Regions from separate parts of the Streptomyces sp. NBC_01465 genome, predicted to be linked through region 1. Evidence: riboswitches for the same ligand, from Rfam matches in the RefSeq annotation. Region 1 holds a riboswitch; the other holds the start of a gene.
The links. A riboswitch is a leader RNA that binds a small molecule or an ion and turns the genes downstream of it on or off. The one in region 1 is predicted to bind glycine.
Positions count from the first base shown of each region.

Region 2: another riboswitch for glycine. It lies ahead of gcvT (glycine cleavage system aminomethyltransferase GcvT); the one in region 1 lies ahead of gcvP (aminomethyl-transferring glycine dehydrogenase).

Region 1 is NZ_CP109467.1:753,653-768,141, reverse strand. Features, by position in the region: rRNA gene OG707_RS03365 (23S ribosomal RNA) at 1-1,691, shown strand, start outside; rRNA gene rrf (5S ribosomal RNA) at 1,769-1,885, shown strand; gene OG707_RS03355 (CDP-alcohol phosphatidyltransferase family protein) at 2,043-2,651, shown strand; gene OG707_RS03350 (mannose-1-phosphate guanyltransferase) at 2,767-5,262, shown strand; gene OG707_RS03345 (DUF881 domain-containing protein) at 5,359-6,267, shown strand; gene OG707_RS03340 (small basic family protein) at 6,264-6,596, shown strand; gene OG707_RS03335 (DUF881 domain-containing protein) at 6,602-7,381, shown strand; gene OG707_RS03330 (FHA domain-containing protein) at 7,572-8,333, shown strand; gene ftsR (transcriptional regulator FtsR) at 8,351-9,076, shown strand; gene OG707_RS03320 (bifunctional nuclease family protein) at 9,130-9,603, shown strand; gene OG707_RS03315 (MerR family transcriptional regulator) at 9,771-10,337, shown strand; gene OG707_RS03310 (DNA polymerase IV) at 10,394-11,851, shown strand; gene OG707_RS03305 (PRC-barrel domain-containing protein) at 11,776-12,144, opposite strand; glycine riboswitch at 12,259-12,358, shown strand; gene gcvP (aminomethyl-transferring glycine dehydrogenase) at 12,546-14,489, shown strand, end outside.
Region 2 is NZ_CP109467.1:5,969,276-5,983,764, reverse strand. Features, by position in the region: gene OG707_RS28275 (ABC transporter substrate-binding protein) at 1-874, opposite strand, end outside; gene OG707_RS28270 (ABC transporter permease) at 901-1,899, opposite strand; gene OG707_RS28265 (enhanced serine sensitivity protein SseB C-terminal domain-containing protein) at 2,239-3,018, opposite strand; gene OG707_RS28260 (enhanced serine sensitivity protein SseB) at 3,097-3,831, opposite strand; gene OG707_RS28255 (hypothetical protein) at 4,028-4,705, shown strand; gene OG707_RS28250 (hypothetical protein) at 4,737-5,510, shown strand; gene OG707_RS28245 (AAA family ATPase) at 5,532-6,170, opposite strand; glycine riboswitch at 6,308-6,405, shown strand; gene gcvT (glycine cleavage system aminomethyltransferase GcvT) at 6,559-7,674, shown strand; gene gcvH (glycine cleavage system protein GcvH) at 7,742-8,122, shown strand; gene glyA (serine hydroxymethyltransferase) at 8,144-9,406, shown strand; gene OG707_RS28225 (L-serine ammonia-lyase) at 9,562-10,929, shown strand; gene OG707_RS28220 (hypothetical protein) at 10,999-11,655, shown strand; gene OG707_RS28215 (hypothetical protein) at 11,687-11,863, shown strand; gene OG707_RS28210 (rhamnogalacturonan lyase B N-terminal domain-containing protein) at 11,929-13,605, shown strand; gene OG707_RS28205 (hypothetical protein) at 13,616-14,489, opposite strand, start outside.

The DNA of each region.
Region 1 (14,489 bases):
GTCAAGCTGATCTGCCCAGGGTAAGTCGGGACCTAAGGCGAGGCCGACAGGCGTAGTCGATGGACAACCGGTTGATATTCCGGTACCCGCTTTGAAACGCCCAATACTGAGCCCATTAATGCTAAGCCCGTGAAGCCGTCCCGATCTCTTCGGAGTTGAGGGAAGTGGTGGAGCCGGTGACCCAAGGTGGTAGTAGGTAAGCGATGGGGTGACGCAGGAAGGTAGTCCAGCCCGGGCGGTGGTTGTCCCGGGGTAAGGGTGTAGGCCGTGTGATAGGCAAATCCGTCACACATTAAGGCTGAGACCTGATGCCGAGCCGATTGTGGTGAAGTGGATGATCCTATGCTGTCGAGAAAAGCCTCTAGCGAGTTTCATGGCGGCCCGTACCCTAAACCGACTCAGGTGGTCAGGTAGAGAATACCGAGGCGTTCGGGTGAACTATGGTTAAGGAACTCGGCAAAATGCCCCCGTAACTTCGGGAGAAGGGGGGCCATCACCGGTGAAGGAACTTGCTTCCTGAGCTGGGGGTGGCCGCAGAGACCAGCGAGAAGCGACTGTTTACTAAAAACACAGGTCCGTGCGAAGCCGTAAGGCGATGTATACGGACTGACGCCTGCCCGGTGCTGGAACGTTAAGGGGACCGGTTAGTGACCTTTCGGGGTTGCGAAGCTGAGAACTTAAGCGCCAGTAAACGGCGGTGGTAACTATAACCATCCTAAGGTAGCGAAATTCCTTGTCGGGTAAGTTCCGACCTGCACGAATGGCGTAACGACTTCTCGACTGTCTCAACCATAGGCCCGGTGAAATTGCACTACGAGTAAAGATGCTCGTTTCGCGCAGAAGGACGGAAAGACCCCGGGACCTTTACTACAGTTTGATATTGGTGTTCGGTTCGGCTTGTGTAGGATAGGTGGGAGACTTTGAAGCTGTGACGCCAGTCATGGTGGAGTCGCCGTTGAAATACCACTCTGGTCGTGCTGGATGTCTAACCTCGGTCCGTGATCCGGATCAGGGACAGTGTCTGATGGGTAGTTTAACTGGGGCGGTTGCCTCCTAAAGAGTAACGGAGGCGCCCAAAGGTTCCCTCAGCCTGGTTGGCAATCAGGTGTTGAGTGTAAGTGCACAAGGGAGCTTGACTGTGAGACCGACGGGTCGAGCAGGGACGAAAGTCGGGACTAGTGATCCGGCAGTGGCTTGTGGAAGCGCTGTCGCTCAACGGATAAAAGGTACCCCGGGGATAACAGGCTGATCTTCCCCAAGAGTCCATATCGACGGGATGGTTTGGCACCTCGATGTCGGCTCGTCGCATCCTGGGGCTGGAGTCGGTCCCAAGGGTTGGGCTGTTCGCCCATTAAAGCGGTACGCGAGCTGGGTTTAGAACGTCGTGAGACAGTTCGGTCCCTATCCTCTGTGCGCGTAGGAATATTGAGAAGGGCTGTCCCTAGTACGAGAGGACCGGGACGGACGAACCTCTGGTGTGCCAGTTGTCCTGCCAAGGGCATGGCTGGTTGGCTACGTTCGGAAAGGATAACCGCTGAAAGCATCTAAGCGGGAAGCCTGCTTCGAGATGAGTATTCCCACCCCCTTTGAGGGGTTAAGGCTCCCAGTAGACGACTGGGTTGATAGGCCAGATGTGGAAGCCCGGTAACGGGTGGAGCTGACTGGTACTAATAGGCCGAGGGCTTGTCCTCAGTTGCTCGCGTCCACTGTGTTAGTTCTGAAATAACGAACAACCGTGTCCATATCCGGTGGTTCAATTTCATAGTGTTTCGGTGGTCATAGCGTTAGGGAAACGCCCGGTTACATTCCGAACCCGGAAGCTAAGCCTTTCAGCGCCGATGGTACTGCAGGGGGGACCCTGTGGGAGAGTAGGACGCCGCCGAACTTCTTTTAGATGGGAAACCCCCGCACCTTTTGGTGCGGGGGTTTTCTGCGTTCCGGGGCCGGTGCCGGCCGGTGGGAACCCCCTGTGTACCTGTCGGCCGCGGCTGAGGGTAAGGTCAGGGGGCATCGTTGGCACGTTCCTCACAGGAGGCCCCCGGGTGGAGGTCCAGGAGACCCGAGTTCAGACGGACCGGGTCCTCACCATCCCCAACATCCTCAGCATGGCTCGCCTTCTTGGCGTGCCCGTCTTCCTGTGGCTGATTCTCCGCCCTGAGTTCGGCGGGCCGAAGAGTGACGGCTGGGCATTGCTCGTACTGATGCTCAGCGGCATCAGCGACTACCTGGACGGGAAGCTGGCCAGGCGGTGGAACCAGATCAGCAACCTGGGGCGCCTTCTCGACCCCGCTGCGGACCGGCTCTACATTCTCTCCACTCTGGTCGGTCTGACCTGGCGCGACATCCTGCCACTCTGGCTGACCGGTGCGCTATTGGCTCGTGAGCTGATGCTTCTGGTGATGGTGGGAATCCTCCGGAGGCACGGCTATCCGCCGCCGCAGGTGAACTTCCTGGGCAAGGCGGCCACCTTCAACCTGATGTATGCCTTCCCGTTGCTCCTGCTCAGCGACGGTCATGGGTGGCTGGCGTCCCTCGGGGCAGTTTTCGGATGGGCGTTCGCTATTTGGGGTACAACTCTGTATTGGTGGGCAGGGATCCTCTACGTAGTACAGGTCCGCCGGCTTGTCAGGGCGGACGCAGTAGCCGATTGAGCTCGTCGATGCGGTGCCGTGCGGTGTTGCCGGTGTGCGCATGATGCCTGAGAGGCTCTTCAGGACGGGTGAAGTCGGCTGACCCCCGTCGTCTCTCTAGGAGGACGCTTCCGACATGAAAGCCGTCGTGATGGCTGGTGGCGAAGGCACTCGCCTTCGCCCAATGACCTCGAGCATGCCCAAGCCGCTCCTGCCGGTGGCCAATCGGCCGATCATGGAGCATGTGCTGCGTCTGCTCAAGCGGCATGGGCTCAACGAGACCGTCGTAACCGTGCAGTTCCTCGCCTCGCTCGTGAAGAACTACTTCGGCGACGGCGAAGAGCTCGGGATGGAGCTCACCTATGCCAATGAGGAGAAGCCACTCGGCACTGCCGGCAGCGTGAAGAACGCCGAGGAGGCGCTGAAGGACGACACTTTTCTCGTCATCTCCGGTGATGCGCTCACCGATTTTGATCTGACCGATCTCATTGCTTTCCACAAGGAAAAGGGCGGACTCGTCACCGTCTGCCTGACACGGGTACCTAATCCGCTGGAATTCGGTATCACCATCGTCGACGAGGATGGCAAGGTCGAGCGTTTCCTGGAGAAGCCCACCTGGGGCCAGGTCTTCTCGGACACCGTGAACACGGGCATCTACGTCATGGAGCCCGAGGTCTTCGACTACGTCGAGGCCGATGCGTCCGTCGACTGGTCCGGCGATGTCTTTCCGCAGCTCATGAAGGAAGGCAAGCCGATCTACGGCTATGTCGCCGAGGGCTACTGGGAGGACGTGGGAACGCACGAGAGTTACGTCAAGGCTCAGGCCGACGTTCTCGAGGGCAAGGTCGACGTCGACATCGACGGCTTTGAGATCTCGCCGGGCGTCTGGGTCGCCGAGGGTGCGGAGGTCCACCCGGATGCCGTGCTGCGCGGTCCGCTGTACATCGGTGATTACGCCAAGGTCGAGGCCGACGTGGAGATCCGCGAGCACACGGTCGTCGGTTCCAACGTCGTGGTGAAGAGCGGGGCCTTTCTGCACAAGGCCGTGGTTCACGACAACGTCTACATCGGTCAGCACTGCAATCTGCGTGGCTGTGTGATCGGCAAGAACACCGACATCATGCGTGCGGCCCGGATCGAGGACGGCGCCGTCATCGGCGACGAATGCCTGGTCGGCGAGGAATCGATTGTTCAGGGCAATGTGCGGGTCTACCCGTTCAAGACCATCGAGGCCGGCGCCTTCGTCAACACGTCCGTCATCTGGGAGTCCCGGGGACAGGCGCATCTGTTCGGCGCTCGTGGAGTCTCCGGGATCCTCAATGTGGAGATCACGCCGGAGCTGGCGGTACGGCTGGCCGGCGCCTACGCGACTACGCTGAAGAAGGGGTCCACCGTCACCACGGCGCGCGACCACTCGCGCGGTGCGCGTGCGCTGAAGCGGGCCGTGATCTCGGCGCTGCAGGCGAGCGCGATCGACGTACGCGATCTGGAGAACGTACCCCTGCCGGTGGCGCGGCAGCAGACGGCGCGGGGCAGCGCCGGGGGAATCATGATCCGGACCTCTCCCGGTGTACCCGACTCCGTCGACATCATGTTCTTCGACGAACGGGGAGCCGATCTCTCGCAGGGGGGCCAGCGCAAGCTGGACCGGGTGTACGCGCGGCAGGAGTACCGGCGTGCGTTTCCCGGGGAGATCGGGGATCTGCACTTCCCGTCCAGCGTCTTCGACTCGTACACCGGTTCCCTGCTCCGTGATGTGGACACCACGGGCATTGCCGAGGCCGGGCTGAAAGTGGTCGTCGATGCGTCCAACGGCAGCGCGGGTCTGGTTCTGCCCAGCCTGCTGGGGCGGCTGGGCGTCGACGCGCTGACCATCAATCCGGGTCTCGACGAGTCCAGGCCGACGGAGACGGCCGACACCAGGCGATCCGGGCTGGTGAGACTCGGGGAGATCGTCGCCTCGGCCCGGGCCGCGTTCGGGGTGCGGTTCGACCCGGTGGGCGAGCGCCTGTCCCTGGTGGACGAGCGAGGGCGGATCGTGGAGGACGACCGGGCCCTTCTCGTGATGCTCGACCTCGTCGCGGCCGAGCGGCGCAGCGGGCGAGTGGCGCTGCCGGTCACCACCACGCGGATCGCCGAGCAGGTTGCGGCGTATCACGGGACACAGGTGGAGTGGACCACCACGTCACCGGACGATCTGACCCGGGTGGGCCGCGAGGAGACGACCATCTTCGGTGGGGACGGGCGTGGCGGCTTCATCATTCCGGAGTTCAGCAGTGTCTTCGACGGCTCGGCCGCGTTTGTCAGGCTGATCGGTCTGGTGGCCCGTACGCAGCTCACCCTGAGCCAGATCGACGCACGGATTCCGCGTGCGCATGTGCTCCGCAGGGATCTTGCCACTCCGTGGGCGGTCAAGGGGCTCGTCATGCGCCGCGTGGTGGAGGCTGCCTCCGACCGGTCCGTGGACACGACCGACGGCGTGCGGGTGGTGGAGACGGATGGCCGCTGGGTGATGGTGCTGCCCGATCCGGCGGAAGCCGTCACTCATCTGTGGGCCGAAGGGCCGGACGATGCCTCCGCCCAGGCGCTGCTCGACGAGTGGTCGGCGGTCGTCGACAGCGCAGGTCACTAGGCGATGGCGGTGTGCCGGACGGTGTAGGCGTACACCGTCCGGCACACCGGTGGGGCCATTCGGTACCTGACGCTCCGACGTGCGACGATGTGCGGCATGCCGCAGCAGCCCCCCATTCGGAGCACAAGCACTCCGCCCGCACGCCCCGATGCGTCGATGTCGCTGCTGACCAACGTGATGGACCACAGCCTGGACGACGGGTATGCGGAGGCGACGGCCCGGCAGGCAGCCGAGGGCCGTGCGGGGATGCCCCGAACTCTGCGCGCAAAGCTGGGACTTGCCGCCGGACTGGTACTTGCCGCAGCGGTCGTCACCGTGGGCGCGGCACAGGCCCGGGTCACCGCCCCGGTAGTGGCAAAGGAACGCCAGGAGCTCATCGACCGGGTCGAGTCGGAGACCTCGGCGGCCGACAAGGCGCAGGAGAAGGTGGACGCTCTCCGGGACGAGGTGAGCGAGCGCCAGCGCAAGGCCCTTGAACAGCACGGCGGGGACCAGGGCGAACTGGTGGCCCTGCTCTCCGGCGCCACGGAGGTGCACGGGCCGGGTGTGAAGCTTGTCGTGGACGACGCGAAGGACACCGACCAGGGCGGCGGCGGACCGCGCGAGAGCACCGGCTTCTCCGACACCGGCCGCGTACGGGACAGGGACATGCAGCGGGTCGTCAACGGTCTGTGGCAGTCCGGTGCCGAGGCGATCGCCATCAACGGGCAGCGTCTGACGGCGCTCTCGGCGATCCGGGCGGCGGGCGACGCCATACTGGTGGACAACAGGCCGCTCGTGCCGCCCTACACGGTGCTCGCGGTGGGGGACGGGAAGCGGCTGAGCACCGCGTTCCAGGACAGTGCCGACGGACAGTACCTGCACGTGCTGCAGGAGAACTACTCGATCCGCAGCAGCATTTCCGACCAGGACGAGGTGCGGCTGCCTGCCGCCCCGAGCCTGATCGTACGTACAGCACAGCCAGCGGCCGCCGCGTCGGCCAACACAGGGAAGGGCACATCGTGATCGCCGTACTGGGCCTCGTGGTGGGAGTCGTGGTCGGACTGTTTGTCCGGCCCGAGGTGCCGGCGGTGGTCGAGCCCTATCTGCCGATCGCGGTCGTGGCCGCGCTGGACGCGGTGTTCGGGGGCCTGAGGGCCATGCTCGACGGCATCTTCGTCGACAAGGTCTTCGTCGTCTCCTTCCTCTCGAACGTCGTGGTCGCGGCGCTGATCGTGTTCCTGGGCGACAAGCTGGGCGTCGGCGCGCAGCTGTCCACGGGCGTCGTGGTCGTGCTGGGCATCAGGATCTTCTCGAACGCCGCGGCCATCCGCCGGCACGTCTTCCGGGCTTGAGGCCGATGAGCAACGAAGAGCTTCCCGAAGAGGGACGGACCGAAGAAGAGCGGACCGAACCGGTTCAGCAGACGGGCCGGCAGCGGCTGGCCGCGGGGCTGTGGCCGCCGCGGCTCACGCGTGCACAACTCATCGTCGCTGTCCTGCTGTTCGTACTCGGTCTCGGACTCGCCATTCAGGTCCGTTCCACGAGCGACAACAGTGCGCTGCGAGGTGCCCGCCAGGAGGACCTGGTGCGCATCCTCGACGAACTCGACAACAGGACCCAGCGGCTCGAGGACGAGAAGCAGCGCCTCGAGGGTCAGCGGACCGAGCTGGAGAGCAGCTCGGACCAGGCGGAAGAGGCGCGGAAGCAGACGCAGGAGAAGGCGCGCCAGCTCGGCATCCTGGCGGGGACGGTGGCGGCACAAGGCCCCGGGATCACTCTGACGATCCAGGACCCGCACAAGGCGGTGCAGGCCGACATGCTGCTCGACACCATCCAGGAGTTGCGTGCGGCAGGCGCGGAGGCCATCCAGATCAATGACGTCAGGGTGGTGGGGGACACCTACTTCTCGGACGACGACGGCATCCGGGTGGACAGTCAGAAGATCAGCGCGCCGTACACCTTCAAGGTGATCGGGAAGCCGGAGGATCTGGAGCCGGCGCTCAACATCCCGGGCGGTGTCGTGCAGACTCTGGAGAAAGAGCAGGCCACCGCCACGGTGACACGAGTTGAGAAGATCGTCGTGGACGCCTTGCGACCGGCGAAGCGGCCTGACTACGCTCAGTCGTCATCGCAGTGAGACGGGGGTGCATGGGGGCCGTGGGACCAGGGCATGAGGTTGCGGGGGGTCGCCGCACCCCAAACAGGGTGCGTGGTGGAAACTGTCGGGTGGATACGCACGTTGTGTGGATGTCAGGTTCGGCAGGTGTGTTCGTTCAGGGTTCGTCCTGCCCCACGGGCGGGTCTGTTTCGGTCAAGGGGAATCGCCCGTGAAGTTGTTTGCGAAGTTGTTCGGCAAGAGCGCACGCGAGGACAGTGGCAACGCCACCGCCCGGCACCGTGCCCCGCGGCATGGCCAGGGTGAGGAGCAGGCAGGGGAACGCCCGCTCTTCCGCGATGAGGTGGCCGGTACCGGCGGCGACATTCCGGGCGCGCCGTCTGTTGACCCTGCCGGTCAAGGCCGCATAGGTTTCGGGGACCCATCGCAGGAGGATTCGTCCATGCCGGTTTGTACGAGGTGCGGGCATCGGAACGCCGAGGCCAGTCGGTTCTGCTCCAACTGTGGCGCTCCGCTGCGGGCGGGGGCGGTGCCCGAGCGGCCTTCGGAAACGACGTCGACCATCTCCATCTCGGGGCTGGAGGCCTACGAGGCGGAGGCGACCGGCCAGACCGCCACTCCGTCGCTGTCGCCCGAGGCCCAGGCCGCGGTCGACGCCCTTCCGCTCGGTTCGGCGCTCCTGGTGGTCCGCCGTGGACCGAACTCGGGCAGCCGCTTCCTGCTCGACGGCGAGCTGACCACGGCCGGCCGTCATCCGCAGAGCGACATCTTCCTCGACGACGTCACGGTGTCGCGCCGCCACGTGGAGTTCCGGCGCAGCGCCGACGGCGGCTTCACTGTCGCGGACGTGGGCAGCCTCAACGGCACCTATGTGAATCGCGAGCGCATCGATTCCGTTGCACTGGCGAATGGTGACGAGGTCCAGATTGGCAAGTACCGGCTGGTCTTCTACGCGAGCCAGCGGGGCGTGTGACCCCCCAGGGAAGGTCCATGCTGCACTCAACGACGGGCGGTGCCGGTGACGGCACCGCCCCTGCGGGCGGCCGTCCGGTGAGTATCGGAACCGTCCTGAACATACTGCGCGAAGAGTTCCCCGAAGTGACGATCTCCAAGATCCGCTTCCTGGAGGCCGAGGGACTCGTCGAACCGCAGCGCACTCCGTCGGGCTACCGCAAGTTCAGCGTGGGCGACGTGGAGCGGCTTGCCCAGGTGCTGCGGATGCAGCGGGACCACTATCTGCCGCTGCGGGTCATCCGCGACCACCTCGATGCGCTGGAACGCGGCGAGCAGGTTCAACTGCCCTCCCCGGACGCCGTGCAGGAGGGTCCCGAGGCGGAGCGTGCCACGGCTGCCCGTATCGGGCGGGACGTGCTTCTCGCCGCTGCCGAGGTCAGCGAGGAGGAGCTCGACGAGTGGGAGTCGTACGGCCTCATCGAGCCCGTGGCCGAGGGTGGCTATGACGCGGAGGCCGTGAATGTGGCGCGACTTGTGGCGGATCTGGGGCGATTCGGCCTCGAGCCCCGTCATCTGCGCGCCATGAAGGCGGCGGCCGACCGTGAGGCCGGGCTGGTGGAGCAGGTGGTCGCACCACTGCGCCGTCACCGCAATCCGCAGACCAGAGCGCATGCCGAGACGACTGCCAGGGAGCTCGCCACGCTGTCCGTCCGGCTCCATGCGGCACTGGTGCAGACGGCTCTCGGCGTCCGGTTGAGCTGAGTATGGGGGAGCCCGACTACCCAAAGGTGCCGGGCACGTCCTAGGGTTGCTGTGTGAACGAGCTCGACGTTGTGGGTGTCCGGGTGGAAATGCCCTCCAACCAGCCGATCGTTCTCCTGCGTGAAGTGGGAGGCGATCGGTACCTCCCCATCTGGATCGGACCGGGGGAGGCGACCGCGATCGCCTTCGCACAGCAGGGGATGGCGCCCGCGAGGCCGCTGACGCACGACCTCTTCAAGGATGTCCTGGAAGCGGTCGGCCAGGAACTCACCGAGGTCCGCATCACGGATCTGCGTGACGGTGTCTTCTATGCGGAGCTGGTCTTCGCCAGTGGGGTCGAGGTGAGTGCGCGGCCGTCCGACGCCATAGCGCTCGCGCTGCGCACCGGCACGCCGATCTACGGCAGTGACGGGGTGCTCGACGACGCGGGAATCGCGATCCCCGACGAGCAGGAGGACGAGGTGGAGAAGTTCCGCGAGTTCCTCGACCAGATCTCGCCCGAGGACTTCGGGACCAACAGCCAGTGACGTTCCGGCAGGGTCCCGTCAGCACATTCGAGTAGCCTTTCCCCGAAGAGGGGCACGGGAAACCACTCTCAGGGTGATTATCACTCGGCGTGCCGAGTGTGGCGATCGTTGACGCACCCCGGGTGACTGCCTACCGTCGAGAAGGCAGGTCAAGGACGGAGGTCGTCGTGAGCAGCAGCGTTGACGGTACGGCGGCGGGCGGGCCGTATCCGCATCACGGCGGAGCGGTCGAACATGTGGCCGACACGGTCGGATACCGGGGGCCGACCGCTTGTGCGGCGGCGGGCATCACCTATCGGCAGCTCGACTACTGGGCGCGCACGGGCCTCGTGGAGCCGAGCGTTCGGCCCGCGTACGGGTCGGGCACCCAGCGGCTCTACAGCTTCAGGGATGTCGTCGTTCTGAAGATCGTGAAGCGATTCCTCGACACGGGGGTCGCACTGCAGAACATCCGCACCACGGTCCAGCATCTGCGGGACCGTGGTTTTGTCGATCTCGAGCGGATGACGTTGATGAGCGACGGCGCGACGGTGTACGAGTGCACCTCGCCCGACGAGGTCGTCAATCTGCTCCAGGGCGGCCAGGGGGTCTTCGGCATCGCTGTGGGCGTGGTGTGGCGGGACGTGGAGAGCGCGCTCTCCCAGCTGCACGGGGAGCGGGTCGACACCGGCGAGACGCTGGTCGGGCACAACCCCTCCGACGAGCTGGCCAGGCGGCGCAACCGCGCCGTCTGAGCGGCCGGGGCGCCGCCGGCGGCCGATTGTCAGTGGCGTAGGGCAGCATCGGTGATGTGAGAGCCGCGCCCACCATCCTGCATCTGGACATGGATGCCTTCTTCGCCGCCGCAGAGCAGGCGGCGAAGCCGAGTCTGCGCGGGAAACCGGTGGTGGTGGGCGGGCTGGGGCCGCGCGGGGTGGTCTCCACCGCTTCGTACGAGGCGCGGCGCTTCGGGGTGGGGTCGGCGATGCCCATGGCGCAGGCGCGGCGGCTCTGTCCCAACGCCGCCTATCTGGTGCCGCGGTTCTCGTTGTATCGCGACGTGAGCAACCAGGTCATGGAGCTGCTGGCGCAGTTGTCGCCGCTGATAGAGCCGCTCAGCCTGGACGAGGCCTTCGTGGATCTGGAGGCCGGCGGGGCCGCCGACGACTCGGGGTCCGCGCGGGCGGTCGGTGAGCAGCTGCGGAAGGACATTCTGGCGGTCACCGGCCTCACCGGATCGGTGGGGCTCGCCGGGTCCAAGATGCTGGCCAAGATCGCGTCTGAGCAGGCCAAGCCGGACGGGCTCGTGCTGATCGAGCCCGGGACCGAGCGTGAGCTGCTTGCGCCGATGACCGTACGGACGCTTCCCGGCGTGGGGCCCGCCACCGAGGACCATCTGCGGCGGGCAGGGATGGCGATCGTCTCCGATCTCGCCACGGCGGGCGAGGACGAGCTCGTACGGCTGCTGGGGAAGTCGCACGGCGCCTCGCTGTACCGGATGGCCGTCGGGCACGACGAGCGGCCCGTGGTGGCCGAGCGGGACACCAAATCGGTGTCGGTCGAGGACACCTTCGATGTGGATCTGCACGACCGGGTGCGGGTCAGGACTGAGGTGGACCGGCTCGCCGTGCGGTGTGTGGAGCGGCTGCGGGGCGCCGGGAGGTCGGGGAGGACCGTTGTGCTCAAGGTGCGGCGGTACGACTTCTCGACGCTGACCCGGTCCGAGACGCTGCGCGGGCCCACCGACGACCCCGCGGTGGTGCGGGAGGCCGCAGGGCGGCTGCTGGAGTCGGTGGACACCACGGGCGGTGTGCGGCTCCTCGGCGTGGGTGTCACGGGTCTGGCCGACTACACCCAGGAGGATCTCTTCGCGCAGGCCGCCACCGAGCGGGCCGCGCTGGAGGAGGACGCGGAGGAGGTGGCGCCGCGGGAGGACGGAGCGGCGCCGGTGGAGGAGGAGAGCGTGCCGCCGGCCGAGCGGCGCTGGCCGGCGGGTCATGACGTACACCATGCCGAATTCGGAGCGGGGTGGGTCCAGGGGAGCGGGGTGGGGCGGGTCACGGTCCGGTTCGAGGAACCCTGGTCGGTGGTGCCGGGGCGGGTGCGGACGTTCCGGGTGGACGATCCCGGGCTCGAGCTGTCGCAGCCGTTGCCGCTCGTACGGACCGGGGATGCGGACGGGGCTGGGGACGGTCAGTCGTTGTCGCCCGCGAGCCGGCCGAAGTCGCGGTCCGGGGCAGAGGCGGGGGCCGAGACGTCGAGTCCGTAGTGGTGGTAGAGCTGGAGCTCCTGCTCGGGGGAGAGATGGCGACCCACCCCGAAGTCCGGGGCATCTTTGATCAAGGATCGCTCGAAGGGAACTCGAAGGGTGTCGTCGACGAGTTCGCTCGGCTCCAGGGGGACGAAGGCGTCCCTGCTGAAGAGGCCGGTGCGGACGGCTGCCCACTCCGGGACGCCGGTGGCGTCGTCGAGGTACACCTCGTCGACCGTGCCGATCTTGGTGCCATTGCGGTCGAATGCCTTGCGGCCGATCAGGCTGCGCGGATCGATGTCGGTCTGCACGGTCCCTCCAACTGGTCGCAACTGCTCTGTAAACACTACAAAAGTGCAGATCTGGGATGCCGTCCACTCGAAGACCTGGTGGTCCGGTGCGCTGGTAGGCTGGCGCACGGCTGCTGACCCCGCGCGGGAGAGTCCTCCGACGGAGATCGTCCGGGGGCGCCGAAGGAGCAAATCCTCCCCGGAATCTCTCAGGCACACGTACCGCGTGGACGAGGTCACTCTGGAAAGCAGGGCGGGCGTCGGGCGGGCACGTTCCGGAGCTCTCCCTCACCGACGGTGAAAGCCGGTGCGCCTTGTGCGGGCCGGTGAAACTCTCAGGTTGAGATGACAGAGGGGGAGGCCGTTCGGGCACCCGCGCCGTGGTGCCCCTCGCAGGTCGCGTCGACCAGGAGGCCTCCGCCATGACCGCCAACCGCATTCCGCTCTCCCAGCTGGAGCGTGGCATCCCCTTCGAGCAGCGCCACATCGGGCCCGATGCCGGGGCGCAGGCCAAGATGCTCGCCCAGGTCGGCTACGGCTCCCTGGACGAGCTGACCGCCGCCGCGGTGCCCGAGGTGATCAAGAGCGCCGGGGCGCTGCAGCTTCCCGACGCGCGGACCGAGGCCGAGGTCCTCGCCGAGCTGCGTGTCCTCGCCGACCGCAACCAGGTCCTTTCGCCGATGATCGGGCTCGGTTACTACGGCACCTTCACGCCGCCGGTGATCCTGCGCAACGTCATGGAGAACCCGGCCTGGTACACGGCGTACACGCCCTACCAGCCGGAGATCTCTCAGGGCCGTCTCGAGGCGCTGCTCAACTTCCAGACCGTCGTTGCCGATCTGACCGGTCTGCCCACCTCGGGTGCCTCGCTGCTCGACGAGGGCACCGCGGCCGCCGAGGCCATGTCGCTCGCGCGGCGGGTGGGCAAGGTCAAGAACGGGGTCTTCCTGATCGACTCCGACACACTTCCGCAGACCGTCGCCGTCATCGAGACGCGCGCCGAGCCGACCGGTGTCGAGGTCGTCGTCGCCGACCTGAGCGAGGGCATCCCCGCCGAGGTCGCCGAGCGCGGTGTCTTCGGAGTGCTGCTGCAGTACCCGGGCGCCTCCGGTCGCGTACGGGACCTCAAGCCCGTCATCGAGCAGGCCCACGAGCTCGGCGCGATCGTCACCGTCGCCGCCGATCTGCTGGCGCTGACGCTGCTCACCTCGCCCGGCGAGCTCGGTGCGGACATCGCGGTGGGCACCACCCAGCGGTTCGGGGTGCCGATGGGCTTCGGTGGTCCGCACGCCGGGTTCATGGCCGTACGCGAGAAGTTCGCGCGCAGCCTGCCGGGCCGGCTGGTCGGGGTCTCCGTCGACGCCGACGGCAACAAGGCGTACCGGCTGGCCCTGCAGACCCGCGAGCAGCACATCCGCCGGGAGAAGGCCACCAGCAACATCTGCACCGCCCAGGTGCTGCTCGCCGTCATGGCCGGCATGTACGCCGTCTACCACGGCCCCGACGGTCTGCGGGACATTGCCCGGCGCACCCACCGTTACGCCGCGATCCTGGCCGAGGGGCTGCGGGCCTCGGGCGTCGAGGTCGTGCACGGCAGCTACTTCGACACCCTGACCGTACGGGCCCAGGGGCGGGCCGCCGAGGTCGTCGCCGCCGCCCGTGAGCGGGGCGTCAACCTCCACCAGGTCGACGCCGACCATGTCTCCGTCGCCTGCGACGAGACCACCACACGCGTCCAACTGGCCGCCGTCTGGGCCGCTTTCGGGGCCGAGGGCGATGTCGAGGCGCTCGACGCGCAGACCGACGACGCACTGCCCGGTGCGCTGCTGCGCGACGACGAGGTGCTCACCCACCCGGTGTTCCACCAGCACCGCTCCGAGACCGCGATGCTCCGCTACCTGCGCAAGCTCGCCGACCGCGACTACGCGCTGGACCGGGGCATGATCCCGCTCGGCTCCTGCACCATGAAGCTGAACGCGACCACCGAGATGGAGCCGGTCACCTGGCCCGAGTTCGGGGCGATGCACCCGTTCGCGCCGGTCGACCAGGCCGCCGGGTACCTGACGCTCATCCATGAGCTGGAGGACCGGCTCGCCGAGGTCACCGGGTACGACAAGGTCTCCCTGCAGCCCAACGCCGGTTCGCAGGGCGAGCTCGCGGGGCTCCTGGCCGTCCGTGCGTACCACCGGGCCAACGGCGACCTGCAGCGCACCGTCTGCCTCATCCCTTCCTCCGCGCACGGCACGAACGCGGCCAGCGCCGTGATGGCCGGCATGAAGGTCGTCGTGGTGAAGACCGCGGACGACGGCGAGGTCGACGTCGCGGACCTGCGCGCCAAGATCGAGCAGTACCGCGACGAGCTGTCG
Region 2 (14,489 bases), 5.2 Mb from region 1:
TCAGGTCGTTGTCGATCGTCTCCTGCTTGACCTTGAACCGGATGGTGACCTTCTCCGGAAGGGCCTTGCGGATCGGGTCCGTCTTCGGGTCCCAGTTCGGGTTGCGGACGAGGGTCGCGCCCTTGCCCTCCTCGTACGACTGGAACTTGTACGGGCCCGAGGAGACGATGTTCTTGACGTAGTCGGCACCCTTGTCCTTGGCGGCGGGCACCGGCGCGGTCTGGTTGAACGTCGCCAGGTAGTCGAAGTCCGCGAAGGCGTCCTTCAGCTTGAAGACGATCGTGGTGTCGTCCGGCGTCTCGATGGACGCGAGACCGCCGGGGCTCTTGTCCTTGTACGGACCCTTGTACTTGTCGCCACCGATGAGGTGCGCCTTGAAGTACGTCGGACCGTTGGACAGCGCCTCGGGGGCGAAGTTCGAACGCTCGACGGCGTACTTGACGTCCTTCGAGGTGATCGGAGTGCCGTCGTCGAACTTGAGGCCCTTGCGCAGGTGGTACGTCCACGTCTTGGCACCGTCGCTGGGCGTGCCCAGACCCTCGGCCAGGTCAGGAACCACCGTGAGGCCGTCCTTGCCCGCAGCGGGCTTGAACGAGGTGAGCGAACGGGCGTACAGGCGGGAGAAGTTCTGCACCCAGCCGTAGTAGTTGTTGCCCGGGTCGAGCGAGTCGGGCTCGTCGGACAACGCCAGGGAGAGCGTGCCGCCCTTCTTGTCGCTCGTGTTCACGATCGAGGTCAGCGCAGCGTCAGCAGCGGACGTGCCACCCTTGCTGCCGCCGCCGCCCTTGTCGTTGTCGGAGCTGCTGCACGCGGATGCCCCCAGCGCGAGCGCCACAACTGCGCCGAGCACAGCTGTCACTTTTCTTGTCTTCACCTGAGGAAAGCCCCCTCTAGAGATGGTTACTTGCTGCGGGGGTCGAGCGCATCGCGCAACCCGTCGCCCAGCAGGTTGAACGCCAGGACCGTGATGAAAATGGCCAGGCCCGGCACGATCATGTACTGCGGATCCGCCGTGTAGATGTCGCTCGCGTTGCTGAGCATCTGTCCCCAGGAAGCCTGCGGCGGCGCGATACCGACGCCGAGATAGCTGAGGCCCGCCTCGAAAATGATGTTGGTCGGAATCATCAGCGTCGAGTAGACGAGAATGGGTGCCACCAGGTTCGGCAGCAGTTCGCGGAAGAGAATGAACGGGCCGCGCGCGCCGAGGCTCTTGGCCGCTTCGACGAACTCACGATTCCGCAGCGTGAGCGTCTGCGCCCGCACGATCCTGCCCATGTAGGGCCAGCTGAAGAACCCGATGACAAAGATCAACACGCTGATCCGGAGCGGCAGTCCGGTCAGACCGAACGCGCCGTCCTGCAGGGTGGCAGCAATCGAAATCGCAAAGAGGAGGAGCGGGAAAGCCAGGAACGTGTCCATGGTCCGGCTGATGATGGAGTCGACCCAGCCGCCGTAGTAGCCGGAGACGACACCGAAGAACACTCCGATGACGACGGCGAGCAGCGTGGCGCCGCCCGCGACCAGCAGCGAGACCCAGGACCCCTCGATGATGCGGGTCATGATGTCGCGCCCGTACTGCGGGTCGACTCCCAGCGGATGGGCCCAACTCATCCCGCCCCAGTCACCCTTGGGTGCGAGGAGAGCCGGGTCGACCAGATCCTGGTGGAACTTGTTGGGATCCAGACCGAAGATCCACTGAATCGGCTTGGACAGAGCCGCGAGCAGGACGAGCAGGATCACGACAACGCCGCCGGCCACCGCCATCTTGTCGCGCTTGAAGCGCGTCCAGGCGATCCGACTGAGCGAACGTCCCTCGATCTGGCTCTGTTTGACTCCCGTGAGTACTGCCTCCGGCTGCGCGTTGGCAGCCGAACCGGTGGTCTCGATCGGTGCGGTCACAGTGCCTCTGACCCCTCCCGGCCGGTGGTGACCGGCCCGTACCCGTCGCTGTGGCGACTGTCGTGCATCAAGTGGTGCTTGCCTTGCCGGCGTGAAGAGAATTGCCCCTGTGGCGTGTGACGCGAACGTCGCTCAACTGAACGACGCCAAGCGTTAGCGGGGAGTCTTCAACGCACCGGCGATCACCCGCCAGACCTGACGGGGAATGTTTGCGCAACCGTGATGCGGCCAGAAGCGTTCCGTTATCCGGACGTCGCGACCGGCCCAGCGAACCAAGTCAGCACACTTCGCCCAGAACGGACGTGTGCCCCAACAGAGGCCAACAGCTGGCGAATTGACCTACTGGCCGTGGACCGGCGGGTAGCCGTAACCGGGGGCCGCGACGGGCGCCGCGTGCGCCTCGCGGTCGTAGAACGGACGGGAGTTGGCGCGCAGCCACATGCCGACCGGGTCGTACTCGTCGGACAGTGCGACGGTCGAAACGGGCAGTCCGTCGGGGACGGCCGCGACGGACTGCTGCATCATCGCGCGCACGGCGTCGACGGACTGCTGACTCGTGTCATAGAGATCGAGACCGATCGCCAGGTACGCGGCACCGAGCGAGGGCTGCACCCAGGCGCGGCGCAGGGCGCGGACCGCGGAGGTGCGGTGGGCGTTCTGGGCGAGAAGGGCGTAGAACTGCGGAATGTCCAGGGCGGGTTCGGAGATCCGCAGCGGTCCGGCCGGCATCCGGTCGAGACCGGTGGCGATCCGGCGCAGATCGGTCCAGGGGATGCCGACGCCGCCGCCGGGGGCGTGCGGGTTCAGCCAGATGCCCCAGCGGTCGGGGAAGAGGGCGCGGGCGATGTCGCGGCCGCCGACCGCCTCGTACGCACGGTTCCAGCCGCTCGCGGAGAGCTCCTGGGCGGAGGTCACACAGGGCGCGTAGCCGAGCCCCTCGACCTCCATGTTCCCGTACTGCGCGTCGGGCGCCCCCGCCTGGCCGTGCCAGAGCAGCATCCAGACCCGGCTCTCGGCGAGCGCGTGCAGCAGGGCCTCGTACGCGTCATAGCGCCCGGGGGTCACCTGGCGCAGCATGTGCTCGACCTGTCCGGCCGCCGCCGTGCCCGACGCACTCACTTGGGTCCCGCCCCTCGTCTTCTTGCCGTCCACCCGTTTCCGGCCACCAGCTCACCGGCCCGCGGTCATCCAACCAGCTTAGGCGGCGTCCCTGACATAAAACGGCCTGACCTTCTCCAGCATCCAGTCGCCCACCGGATCCTGTGCCACGTCCAGCAGGACCAGATTGACCGGCCACGCCGGTTCGGACCGGCCGAGCGCCCGGCCCAGTGCGTCCATGGGCGCGCCGCGGCCCGCGCCGTCCCAGGACGAGAACTCGACACCGATGAACAGGACGGGGTCGCCGCCCTCGATGGACGCGAGCGCCCTGCGCGCGGTGCGCACCACCCCGGTCTGGTCGAACTCCGCCGCCGCGGCGGCGAGGAAGTCGACCGGCTCCTCCTGCCAGTCCGGCTCGAAGAGGCGGACGCGACCGCCGCTGGAGGGACCGTCCAGCGGCGTACGGCCCGCCCGGCAGAGCTCGGCCACGGCGAGCGGCGGCAGGGGCAGGGTGACCGCGCCGCCCGGATTCACCACGACGCCCAGCTGCGGGGGCAGTCCGCGGGCGAACTCGACGGAGGGCGCGATCGTGAAGGAGAGATGGGTACCGACGCAGTCGAGGTACTGCGCCTCCGAGCTGTAGACCGGGACGTACGGCGCCCCCTCGATCTCCAGCGTCGGCAGGTCCAGGGAGCGGCTCTCGTGGCTGCCGCCGTTGGGCAGCGGAATCCAGACCGGGCTGCGTCCCAGGACCTCGATCAGCCGTCCGCCGGCCGCCGGATTGCCGACCGAGGCGCCCAGCACCTCTTCGAGCTCGTTGCCCGGCCATCCCATGTCCACCGACGGATCCCTCTCCTTCTGCGAGTGCTGTGCGCTGTGTGCGCCCGAGATTAACTCCGCCGCCACCCGGCCGGCCGAGCCTCCACCCATATGGACACGGAGCGCATCCGACTGGTTGCGGAGCGTGGCTGTCGATCTGAGGGTGGCAGATACAGGCGCCGCCGCGCAGCCCTTCCGGAAGGACCCCTTCATGGCCCCGCACACGCCCGTCGCCCTCACTCTCGCCGCCTCCCTGTGCGGTGCGCTGGCCTTCGGCGGTGCGGTGGCTGCCCCGGCGGCCGCGGCCGCCCCTTCGGTGCGTACGGCACAGGCGCCCGCCCGCCCCGCGGACATCGGGCCGCTGCTGGACGCCATCGACGAGCTGATGGAGAAGTCCGCCTCGGGCACGATCGACGAGGACGCGCTGGCGGAGGTGAACGCCAAGGTCGACGTCGTCCTGGGTCCGGACCCCGACAGTGCGCCCGCGAAGAAGGACACCGGCCCGGCGAGCGTGGCGGAAACCGCGCTGAGGGACGAGGTCGACGCGCTGATCAAGGCCGCGGCGGGCGGGGACTGGCTGCGGGTCTCGACCGCGCTGCAGGCGATCCCGAAGCTGTCGAACGATCTGCTGAGCGCGGCGGGCTGGCAGAAGTTCCTGGACTCCCTCCCGAAACTCCCCGGCCTGCCGACGCTCCCGGGCCTCCCCGCGGTCCCGGCCGTACCGGCGATCCCCGGTCTGCCCGCACTCCCGGCGGCGCCCGCGGCGATCCCGGGCCTCCCGGCCGTCCCCGGAGTCCCCACGGTCCCGGGCCTCCCGGCCTCCCCCGCGCTCCCCGCCGTGCCTGCCGTTCCCGAAGCTCCCGCTGTCCCGGCGGTTCCGGGGCTCTGATGTTTTCCGCGTACGAAAGGACTCCCCGAATATGAGGGTCAACCGACTCACCGCCGCGGTGGTCACCGCCTCGTCGCTCGGCGCCGTGCTGATCACCGGTGCGGTCACGCCCGCGCTCGCCGCCGCCCCCGTCAGCCGGACGGCTCCCGCCGTCGGTGCCGACTCGGTCGCCGCCCTGCGGACGTACCAGGACGTGCGTGCGCTCTACGCCGCCGTCAACGAGCTGACCTCGCGCACCACCGCCGGTACCGCCGACGCACAGGACCGCGCCACCGTACGGACCGCGCTGGACCGCGTCCTGGCCGACCCGGAGCCGCCGACCCCCGACCCTGCGGCGGCCGACACGGCTGCGGAGGCGGTCAAACCCACCAAGGTTCCCCCCACGCCCTCGCCGACCCTGGCCCATGCGAAGGACCTGCTGAAGGCCTCGGTCGAAGCGCTCCTGAACGCCACGGACAAGGGCGACTGGAAGGTCGCCACCTCCGCGCTCCTCGAGGTCTCCTCGCAAGCGGTCAACGTGCTGCTCGGCGTCAACATCGAGGCCGTCCTCAAGCAGCTCGGCGACCTGCTCTCCTGGGACAAGCTGCTGCCGAAGCTTCTCGGTCTGCCCGAGCTGCCCAAGGTCCCGGATGTCACGGGCATGCTCCCCAAGCTCCCCGAGCTGCCGAAGCTCCCGGCCGTCCCCGGCCTGCCCGCGCTGCCCTCCGTCCCGTGGCTGCCCTCTGTCCCGGCCGCCCCGGCCGCTGCAATCCCCGGCCTGCCCATCCCCTCGACCGCGATCCCCGGCTTCCCGAAGCTCTGGTGACCCGGCCGGTCCCGGGGGCGCTCAGCCCCCGGGACCGCCGAAGCTGATCTCCTCCAGTTCCCCCGCCGCCTCCCGGTCGAGCAGCACCGCCGACCCGCAGCCGGCCGGCAGTCTCCCCGCCTCGGCCTCCGCGAGGAGCCGGTCCACCGCCTTGCGGTGCCGTCCGAAGGCGTACGCGGAGACCGTGCGCCCCCGCTCCGCCTGCCCGGACAGGGCCACCTCCGGCGGGACGTCGAGCAGCAGCAGATGCAGGGCGCGCCCTCGTCGCCGGGCCGTGCGGGCCAGCCACCTCCGCACCCAGCGCTGTGTCCCGCAGTCGTGGACGACGACGCTCCGGCCCGAGCGCAGCGCCCGCCACAGCCCGCCGTAGTGGGCGGCGCGCACGAGGGGGCGGTAGCCCGCGTACGCGAGGAAGCCCGGCATCCGGCGCTCCCAGCGTTCCCGTACGTCCTGCGAGTCGATCCGGCGGGCGGCCCGCACCGTGCGGCGGATCAGTGTCGACTTCCCGCTGCCGGGCAGTCCGGAGACGACGACCAGGTCCCCCTCGGTGAACTCCAGACCGCGCGGGCGGCGGACGAGCGCCTCCTCGGCGGGGGCTCCGCGCGGGGCGGGCACGGCTCCCGCCCCCACCTCGTACAAGCCCTGTCCGTACACCGTCATGGCCACTCCCCCTGTCACGTTTCCGCGTCCCCTCCCCCTGCCCCGCAGAAGAGTAAAGAAACAGTAATGCGACACATGCGATGTGGCGCCCCTCGCGGCCGTGCGATGATGTCCGCGCCAACTCCATACAGGCCGTTCGAATCCGCGCGGGAGAGTCCCCGGTCCAGCCGACCGGGGCGCCGAAGGAGCAAGTCCCTCCCTTGTAATCTCTCAGGCCCCGTACCGCGCGCGACGAGGCAGATCTGAAAAGCGAGCCGCCCTTGTGCGGCGGCTCCACCCAAGGTGCAAGCCGGGTGTCCGGAAGTCCGGGCTCGCGGCGAACCTCTCAGGTTCCGATGACAGATGGGGAGGAATCGTCCTCGCCAGCCATGCCCTGGGAGCCTTAACGATGAGCACCACCCCCCGCCTCACCGCCCTCGACGCCCTGCACCGCAGCCTCGGAGCGACCATGACCGACTTCGCGGGCTGGGACATGCCCCTGCGGTACGCCAGCGAGCGCGACGAGCACAACGCGGTGCGTACGCGCGCCGGGCTCTTCGACCTGTCGCACATGGGCGAGATCACGGTCACGGGACCGCAGGCCGTGGACCTTCTGAACTACGCGCTGGTCGGCAACATCGGGACCGTCGGCCTCGGCCGCGCCCGCTACACCATGATCTGCCAGGAGGACGGCGGGATCCTGGACGACCTGATCGTCTACCGCCTGGGCGGGACCGAGTACATGGTCGTCGCCAACGCGGGCAACGCGCAGATCGTCCTCGACGCGATCACCGAGCGGGCCGCGGGCTTCGACGCCGTCGTACGGGACGACCGTGACGCCTACGCCCTCATCGCCGTCCAGGGCCCCGAGTCCCCCGGCATCCTGAAGTCCGTCACGGACGCCGACCTCGACGGGCTGAAGTACTACGCGGGCCTGCCCGGCACGGTCGCCGGTGTCCCCGCGCTCATCGCCCGCACCGGCTACACCGGCGAGGACGGCTTCGAGCTCTTCGTGGCCCCCGCCGACGCCGAGCAGCTCTGGCAGGCGCTGACCGAGGCCGGCAAGGACGTCGGTCTGGTCCCGGCCGGGCTCTCCTGCCGCGACACCCTCCGCCTCGAAGCGGGCATGCCACTGTACGGACACGAGCTGACCACCGCGCTGACCCCGTTCGACGCGGGTCTCGGCCGGGTCGTCAAGTTCGAGAAGGAGTGCGACTTCGTCGGTCGTACGTCCCTGGAGGCCGCCGCCGAGCGCGCCGCGACCAACCCGCCGCGCAAGCTGGTCGGCCTGATCGCCGAGGGCCGCCGCGTCCCGCGCGCCGGCTTCTCCGTGGTCGCGGACGGCCAGGTCATCGGCGAGGTCACCTCCGGCGCCCCCTCGCCCACGCTGGGCAAGCCGATCGCGATCGCGTACGTGGACGCGGCACACGCCGAGCCGGGCACGACGGGCGTGGGCGTGGACATCCGCGGTACGCATGAGCCGTACGAGGTCGTCGCCCTGCCGTTCTACAAGCGCCAGAAGTGACCCAGACCATTCCAGTCCGTAAGACCACCGTTCATCAGCACTCCCCCGCATCCAGGAGAATCAGGTCATGAGCAACCCCCAGCAGCTGCGGTACAGCAAGGAGCACGAGTGGCTCGCGGTCGCCGAGGACGGCGTCGCGACGGTCGGCATCACGGAGTTCGCGGCCAACGCGCTCGGTGACGTCGTCTACGCCCAGCTCCCCGAGGTCGGTGACACGGTGACCGCGGGCGAGACCTGCGGCGAGCTGGAGTCGACCAAGTCGGTCAGCGACCTGTACGCCCCGGTGACCGGCGAGGTCACCGAGTCGAACCAGGACGTCGTCGACGACCCGTCGCTGGTGAACTCCGCCCCGTTCGAGGGCGGTTGGCTGTTCAAGGTACGTGTCACGGGCGAGCCGGACGACCTGCTCTCCGCCGACGAGTACGACGCACTCACCGCCGGCAACTAGGTCTTAGGGACTGAATCCTTCATGTCGCTTATGAACTCCTCCCTCCACGAGCTCGACCCGGACGTCGCCGCCGCCGTCGACGCCGAGCTGAACCGCCAGCAGTCCACGCTGGAGATGATCGCCTCGGAGAACTTCGCTCCGGTGGCCGTCATGGAGGCCCAGGGCTCCGTCCTCACCAACAAGTACGCCGAGGGCTACCCGGGCCGCCGCTACTACGGCGGCTGCGAGCACGTCGACGTGGCCGAGCAGATCGCCATCGACCGTGTGAAGGACCTCTTCGGCGCCGAGTACGCCAACGTCCAGCCGCACTCGGGCGCCTCCGCCAACCAGGCCGCGCTCTTCGCCATCGCCCAGCCCGGCGACACGATCCTGGGCCTGGACCTGGCGCACGGCGGTCACCTGACGCACGGCATGCGCCTCAACTTCTCCGGCAAGCAGTTCAACGTGGTCGCGTACCACGTGGACGAGGGCGGCCTGGTCGACATGGCCGAGGTCGAGCGCCTCGCCAAGGAGAACAGCCCCAAGGTGATCATCGCGGGCTGGTCGGCGTACCCGCGCCAGCTGGACTTCGCCGAGTTCCGCCGGATCGCGGACGAGGTCGGCGCCCTGCTGTGGGTCGACATGGCGCACTTCGCCGGTCTGGTGGCCGCGGGTCTGCACCCGAACCCGGTCCCGTACGCCGACGTCGTCACCTCCACCACGCACAAGACCCTCGGCGGTCCGCGCGGCGGCATCATCCTGGCCCGCAACAAGGACTTCGCGAAGAAGCTGAACTCCGCGGTCTTCCCCGGTTTCCAGGGCGGCCCGCTGGAGCACGTGATCGCGGCCAAGGCGGTCTCCTTCAAGGTCGCGGCGACCGAGGAGTTCAAGGAGCGCCAGCAGCGCACCCTGGACGGCGCCCGCATCCTGGCCGAGCGCCTGGTCGCGGCCGACGTCACCGAGCACGGTGTCTCGGTCCTGTCCGGCGGCACGGACGTGCACCTGGTCCTGGTGGACCTGCGCAACTCCGAGCTCGACGGCCAGCAGGCCGAGGACCGTCTCCACGAGGTCGGCATCACGGTCAACCGCAACGCGGTCCCGAACGACCCCCGCCCCCCGATGACCACCTCGGGTCTGCGCATCGGTACGCCGGCGCTCGCCACCCGCGGCTTCGACGTCGAGGACTTCACGGAGGTCGCGGACATCATCGCCGAGACCCTGAAGCCGTCGTTCGACAAGGACGCCCTGGCGGGACGGGTCAAGGCCCTGGCCGACAAGCACCCGCTTTACCCCGGCCTGAAGTAGTTCCGTACGCTTTCACCTGGCGTTCCAGTACGAATCCACGGGGCACCCCGCACACTGGTTGTGTGAGCGAGGTGCCCCGTGGCACGCCACCAGGCACGTCCCTCTGCACCACCCGGCAGACAACGGCGTCTACCAACCCCTATAGGAGTCCTCTCGTGGCCATCTCGGTCTTCGACCTGTTCTCGATCGGCATCGGCCCGTCCAGCTCCCACACGGTCGGCCCCATGCGTGCGGCCCGGATGTTCGCCCGCCGCCTCAAGAACGAGGGCCTGCTGGCCCACACCACCGCGATACGCGCCGAGCTGTACGGCTCGCTGGGCGCGACCGGTCACGGGCACGGCACCCCCAAGGCGGTCCTGCTCGGCCTGGAGGGCGAGTCGCCCCGCACGGTCGACGTGGAGCACGCCGACGAGCGGGTCGAGCAGATCAAGCAGTCCGGCCGGATCAACCTCCTCGGCATGCACGAGATCGGCTTCGACTTCGACGAGGACCTGATCCTGCACCGCCGCAAGGCGCTGCCGTACCACGCCAACGGGATGACGGTCTTCGCGTACGACATCGACGGCGCCCCGGTCCTGGAGAAGACGTACTACTCGGTGGGCGGCGGCTTCGTCGTCGACGAGGACGCTGTCGGCGAGAAGAAGATCGTCCTCGACGACACGGTCCTGAAGTACCCCTTCCGCAGCGGCGACGAGCTGCTGCGCCTCACGCAGGAGACCGGCCTGTCCATCGCCGGGCTGATGCTGGAGAACGAGAAGGCATGGCGTACCGAGGACGAGATCCGCTCGGGCCTCCTCGACATCTGGCGCGCCATGCAGGCCTGCGTCTCGCGCGGCATGTCCCGCGAGGGCATCCTCCCCGGCGGCCTCAAGGTCCGCCGCCGCGCGGCCCACTCGGCCCGCCAGCTGCGCGCCGAGGGCGACCCCCTCGCACACGCCATGGAGTGGATCACGCTCTACGCGATGGCGGTCAACGAGGAGAACGCGGCGGGCGGCCGCGTCGTGACGGCCCCCACCAACGGCGCGGCGGGCATCATCCCGGCGGTCCTCCACTACTACATGAACTTCGTGCCCGGCGCGGAGGAGGAGGGCATCGTCCGCTTCATGCTCTCCGCGGGCGCCATCGGCATGCTCTTCAAGGAGAACGCCTCCATCTCCGGCGCCGAGGTCGGCTGCCAGGGCGAGGTCGGCTCCGCCTGCTCGATGGCGGCGGGCGCCCTCGCCGAGGTCCTCGGCGGCTCCCCCGAGCAGGTCGAGAACGCGGCCGAGATCGGCATGGAGCACAACCTCGGCCTGACCTGCGACCCGGTCGGCGGTCTGGTCCAGATCCCGTGCATCGAGCGCAACGGCATGGCGGCGGTCAAGGCCGTCACGGCGGCGAAGATGGCGATGCGCGGCGACGGCAGCCACAAGGTCTCCCTCGACAAGGTCATCAAGACCATGAAGGAGACCGGCGCGGACATGAGCGTGAAGTACAAGGAGACGGCGCGAGGCGGGCTCGCGGTGAACATCATCGAGTGCTGATGTCACACCTTCGGGTGCACCTCGGTAGCAATGCGTGACTTTCCCGGAGTGTCCGACCACGCTGAGTGAATGCGCAAGAGATTCCTGAGGACGAGTGGCGTAGCCCTGGCCTGCGTCACCGGCCTCCTCCTGACGACGTCACCGGTGGCGGTCGCGGCCGCCACCCCCGCGTCCGCAACCATCACCGCGGGCGTCGACATCCCACCCGGTGAACTCGCGCCGGAATCCAGCCCGTTGCACGTACTCAACCCCTACGTCACCTACTCCGGGCGCGGGTTCACCATCGACGCACCCAGGGCCGTACTCGCACAGGTGTCGAAGCCCATGCTGCGTCAACTGCTCGGATACGTCGCCCAGTTGAACGACCACATCAGGGCCGGCCACCTGACGATGACCCCGGCAGGCTTCGCGACGAGCGGCGCCGCGGCCGGACGGCTCGCCGCCGACGGCCCGCACGGCTACATCAAGTCCCACTGGTACGGGATCGAGGTCGGCCTCGACGCCTGGCTGACGAACAAGGTCGAGGGCGCCGCCTGGACCGGCTCCGGGGTCAGCACGCTCGCGGCCCTGCTGGGCGGCGGCCCGTACGCGGGAGCGGTCGCTGCGGCCCTCGCGATCCTCGCCGGCTCGGTGCAGGTCTGCCAGCACCAGAACGGCTGGACCTACCTCTACTGGGTGGGCGTCCCCGTCGGCGTGGGCGGCGTCGTCTGCAATCCGTTCGGCTAGATCCGCGACGCGACAGAAAGGGCCGACGCCCATGAAACGCACCACCGCCGTCACCGTCGTCGCCGTACTGGCCGTCGCCGCGGTCGTCACGTTCCTGACCGAACTGGACTCGTCCAGGAACGACGCCAAGTACCTCGGCGCCGCAGCCTTCACCGCCGGAATCGTCTTCTACGCCCTGGGGTGGGCGAAGAAGGACGGGAGCCGCTGAGCCCGCCCCTCGGTTTCACAGGAAGATCGGGGCAACCTCCTTGCCCCAGGCGGCAACCAGGGGTCATGACCGAGCCGCAGAAACACCTCGCACGCCGCTCCCTCCTCGTCTCCGCCGCCGCTGCCGCGGCGACCGCGGCCGTCGCCGGTCCGCTCGCCGCGTCGGCGGACGCGGCCGCGTTCGGCTACACCGACGACGGTTCGAACTACGTCGTCACGACCGGCGCCGACCTCGTCTTCAAGGTCAGCAAGACCAACGGCGACCTGACCTCCCTGGTTTACAAGGGCACCGAGTACCAGGGCTACGGCGGCAAGAACTCCCACATCGAGTCGGGCCTCGGCACCTCCACGGTGACCATCACCCAGTCCGGCTCCACCATCCTGATCTCGGTGGCGTACGGCACGCTCAAGCACTACTACGCGGCCCGCAGCGGCGAGAACAACGTCTATCTGTGGACCAACAAGGCCGACACGTCCGTCTCCGCGACCCGCTACATCGTGCGTGTGAAGGCCGGCCTGTTCCTCAACGACGAGCCCGACTCCTACACGTACACGACCAGCACCATCGAAGCGGCCGACGTGTTCGCGAAGGCCGACGGCCAGACCCGCTCCAAGCACTACTCGAAGCTGCGCGTCATCGACTACGACGCGATCGGCTGGACCACCGGCAGCGTCGGCCTGTACGTGGTGCGCTCCAACCACGAGAAGGCCTCCGGCGGCCCGTTCTACCGCTCGCTCCTGCGCCACCAGTCCGCGGACGGCGGCGGCCTGTACGAGATCCTCTACTACGGCGAGAACCAGACCGAGGCCCAGCGCTTCGGCCTCCAGGGCCCCTACGTCATCGCCTTCACCGACGGCGCCGCCCCCTCCTCCTCCCTCTCGCACGCCAACCTCACCACCCCCTGGGCCGACGGCCTCGGCCTCTCGGGGTACGTCGCCGCGAGCGGCCGGGGCCGGGTGGCGGGCGTCGGCATCACGGGCCGCGACACCGCCTACCCGTACACGGTGGGACTGGCCAACTCCACTGCCCAGTACTGGGGTTCGGCCCGCGCGTCCGACGGCTGGTTCTCGATCGGGGGCGCGCTTCCCGGTACGTACACGCTCACCGTCTTCAAGTCCGAACTCGCGGTGTACACCACGTCGGTGACCGTCACGGCGGGCGCCACGACCACCCTCAACACCATCGCCGTCCCCTCCACCAACGACCCGTCCAACGCCTCCGCGATCTGGCGCATAGGCGACTGGACGGGCTCGCCCGGCGGCCTGAAGAACGCCGACCTGATGACGTACGCACACCCCTCCGACCCGCGCGCCGCGTCCTGGACCGGCAACGTCGTCATCGGCAGCGGCACGGAGACCGCGTCCTTCCCCTGCTATCTGTGGAAGGACGTGAACAGCGGGATCACCGTCTACTTCAAACTGACCGCGGCCCAGGCGGCGGCCGCCCACACCCTGCGCATCGGCGTGACGACCGCGTACGCGAACGGCCGCCCGCAGATCGTCGTCAACGACACCTACACCTCCGCCGTCCCCTCCCCGCCGACGCAGCCGAGCACGCGGTCGCTGACGGTGGGCTCCTATCGGGGCAACAACAACACCTTCACGTACAGCGTCCCGGCGAGCGCCTGGCTGACCGACACGAGCGCGTACAACACGTTGAAGATCTACGTCGCGAGCGGCTCGGGCACGACCTCCTATCTCAGTGCGGGGACGGCGATCGACGCGATCGATCTGCTGGCCTGAGGTCCGGGGTCTACCCGCCCACGCCCGGCCCCTCGTACGCACCGGCGTTGGGCGGGTTCCCGACCGGGTTCCCGTACAGATCCCTGCTCACATTGCCGGCCACCGCCTCACCCGCGCCGACCGCCGGTGACCCGGTGCGCAGCCGCAGTCCGTACGGGAGCGGGCCCGTCGGGTCCGTGAGCTGCGGGTCCGCCGTCGAACCGCCCGGGTTCGCGGGGGTGTTCGCGACGCCCACCAGGGTGTTGTGCGCGAGCGTGACGCCGCCGCTCTTCAGGCTGAAGCCGGCCGTGCCCGCGCCCTCCTTCACCACGATGTTGTTCGTCAGCGTCAGGCCGTGCTTGTTCGTGGTGTTCTCGTTGACGACGGTCTGGCTGACGCCGTCGCCGACGTAGACGGTGTTGTTGTACGCGCGCACGCCGTCGAAGGAGCCGGAGCACGTCTCGATGCCCCGGTAGTGGTCGTTGCGGCTGACGTTGTAGCGGATGACCGCGTCGCCGAGCGTGCCGGTCGCGGTGCAGACCAGGAAGAAGCCGCCCGCGTTGTCGTGGCTGACGTTGTACTGGAAGACGGTCCCGAAGGTGCCCTCGTCGACGTCGTACGCCATGCCGTCGCGGGTGGTCTCGCCGCCGGACACTTCGTTGTACTGGAAGACGGTGTTGTCCGCGTTCCACGGCCACATGCCCGCGTTGTATCCGGACGAGCGGCGCTGGAATCCGTCGAGGCGGTTGTGCTCGACGAGTGTGCCGTCGGTGGCGGTGATGACGATGCCGTCGCCGGCCAGGTCCTTGAGGGTGTTGGAGCGGACGACGACCCGGGTGGACGGCAGGTAGGCGGGCCCGTTGGGGTCGTAATCGCCGTGCACGGGGCGGTTGTTCCAGGTGGAG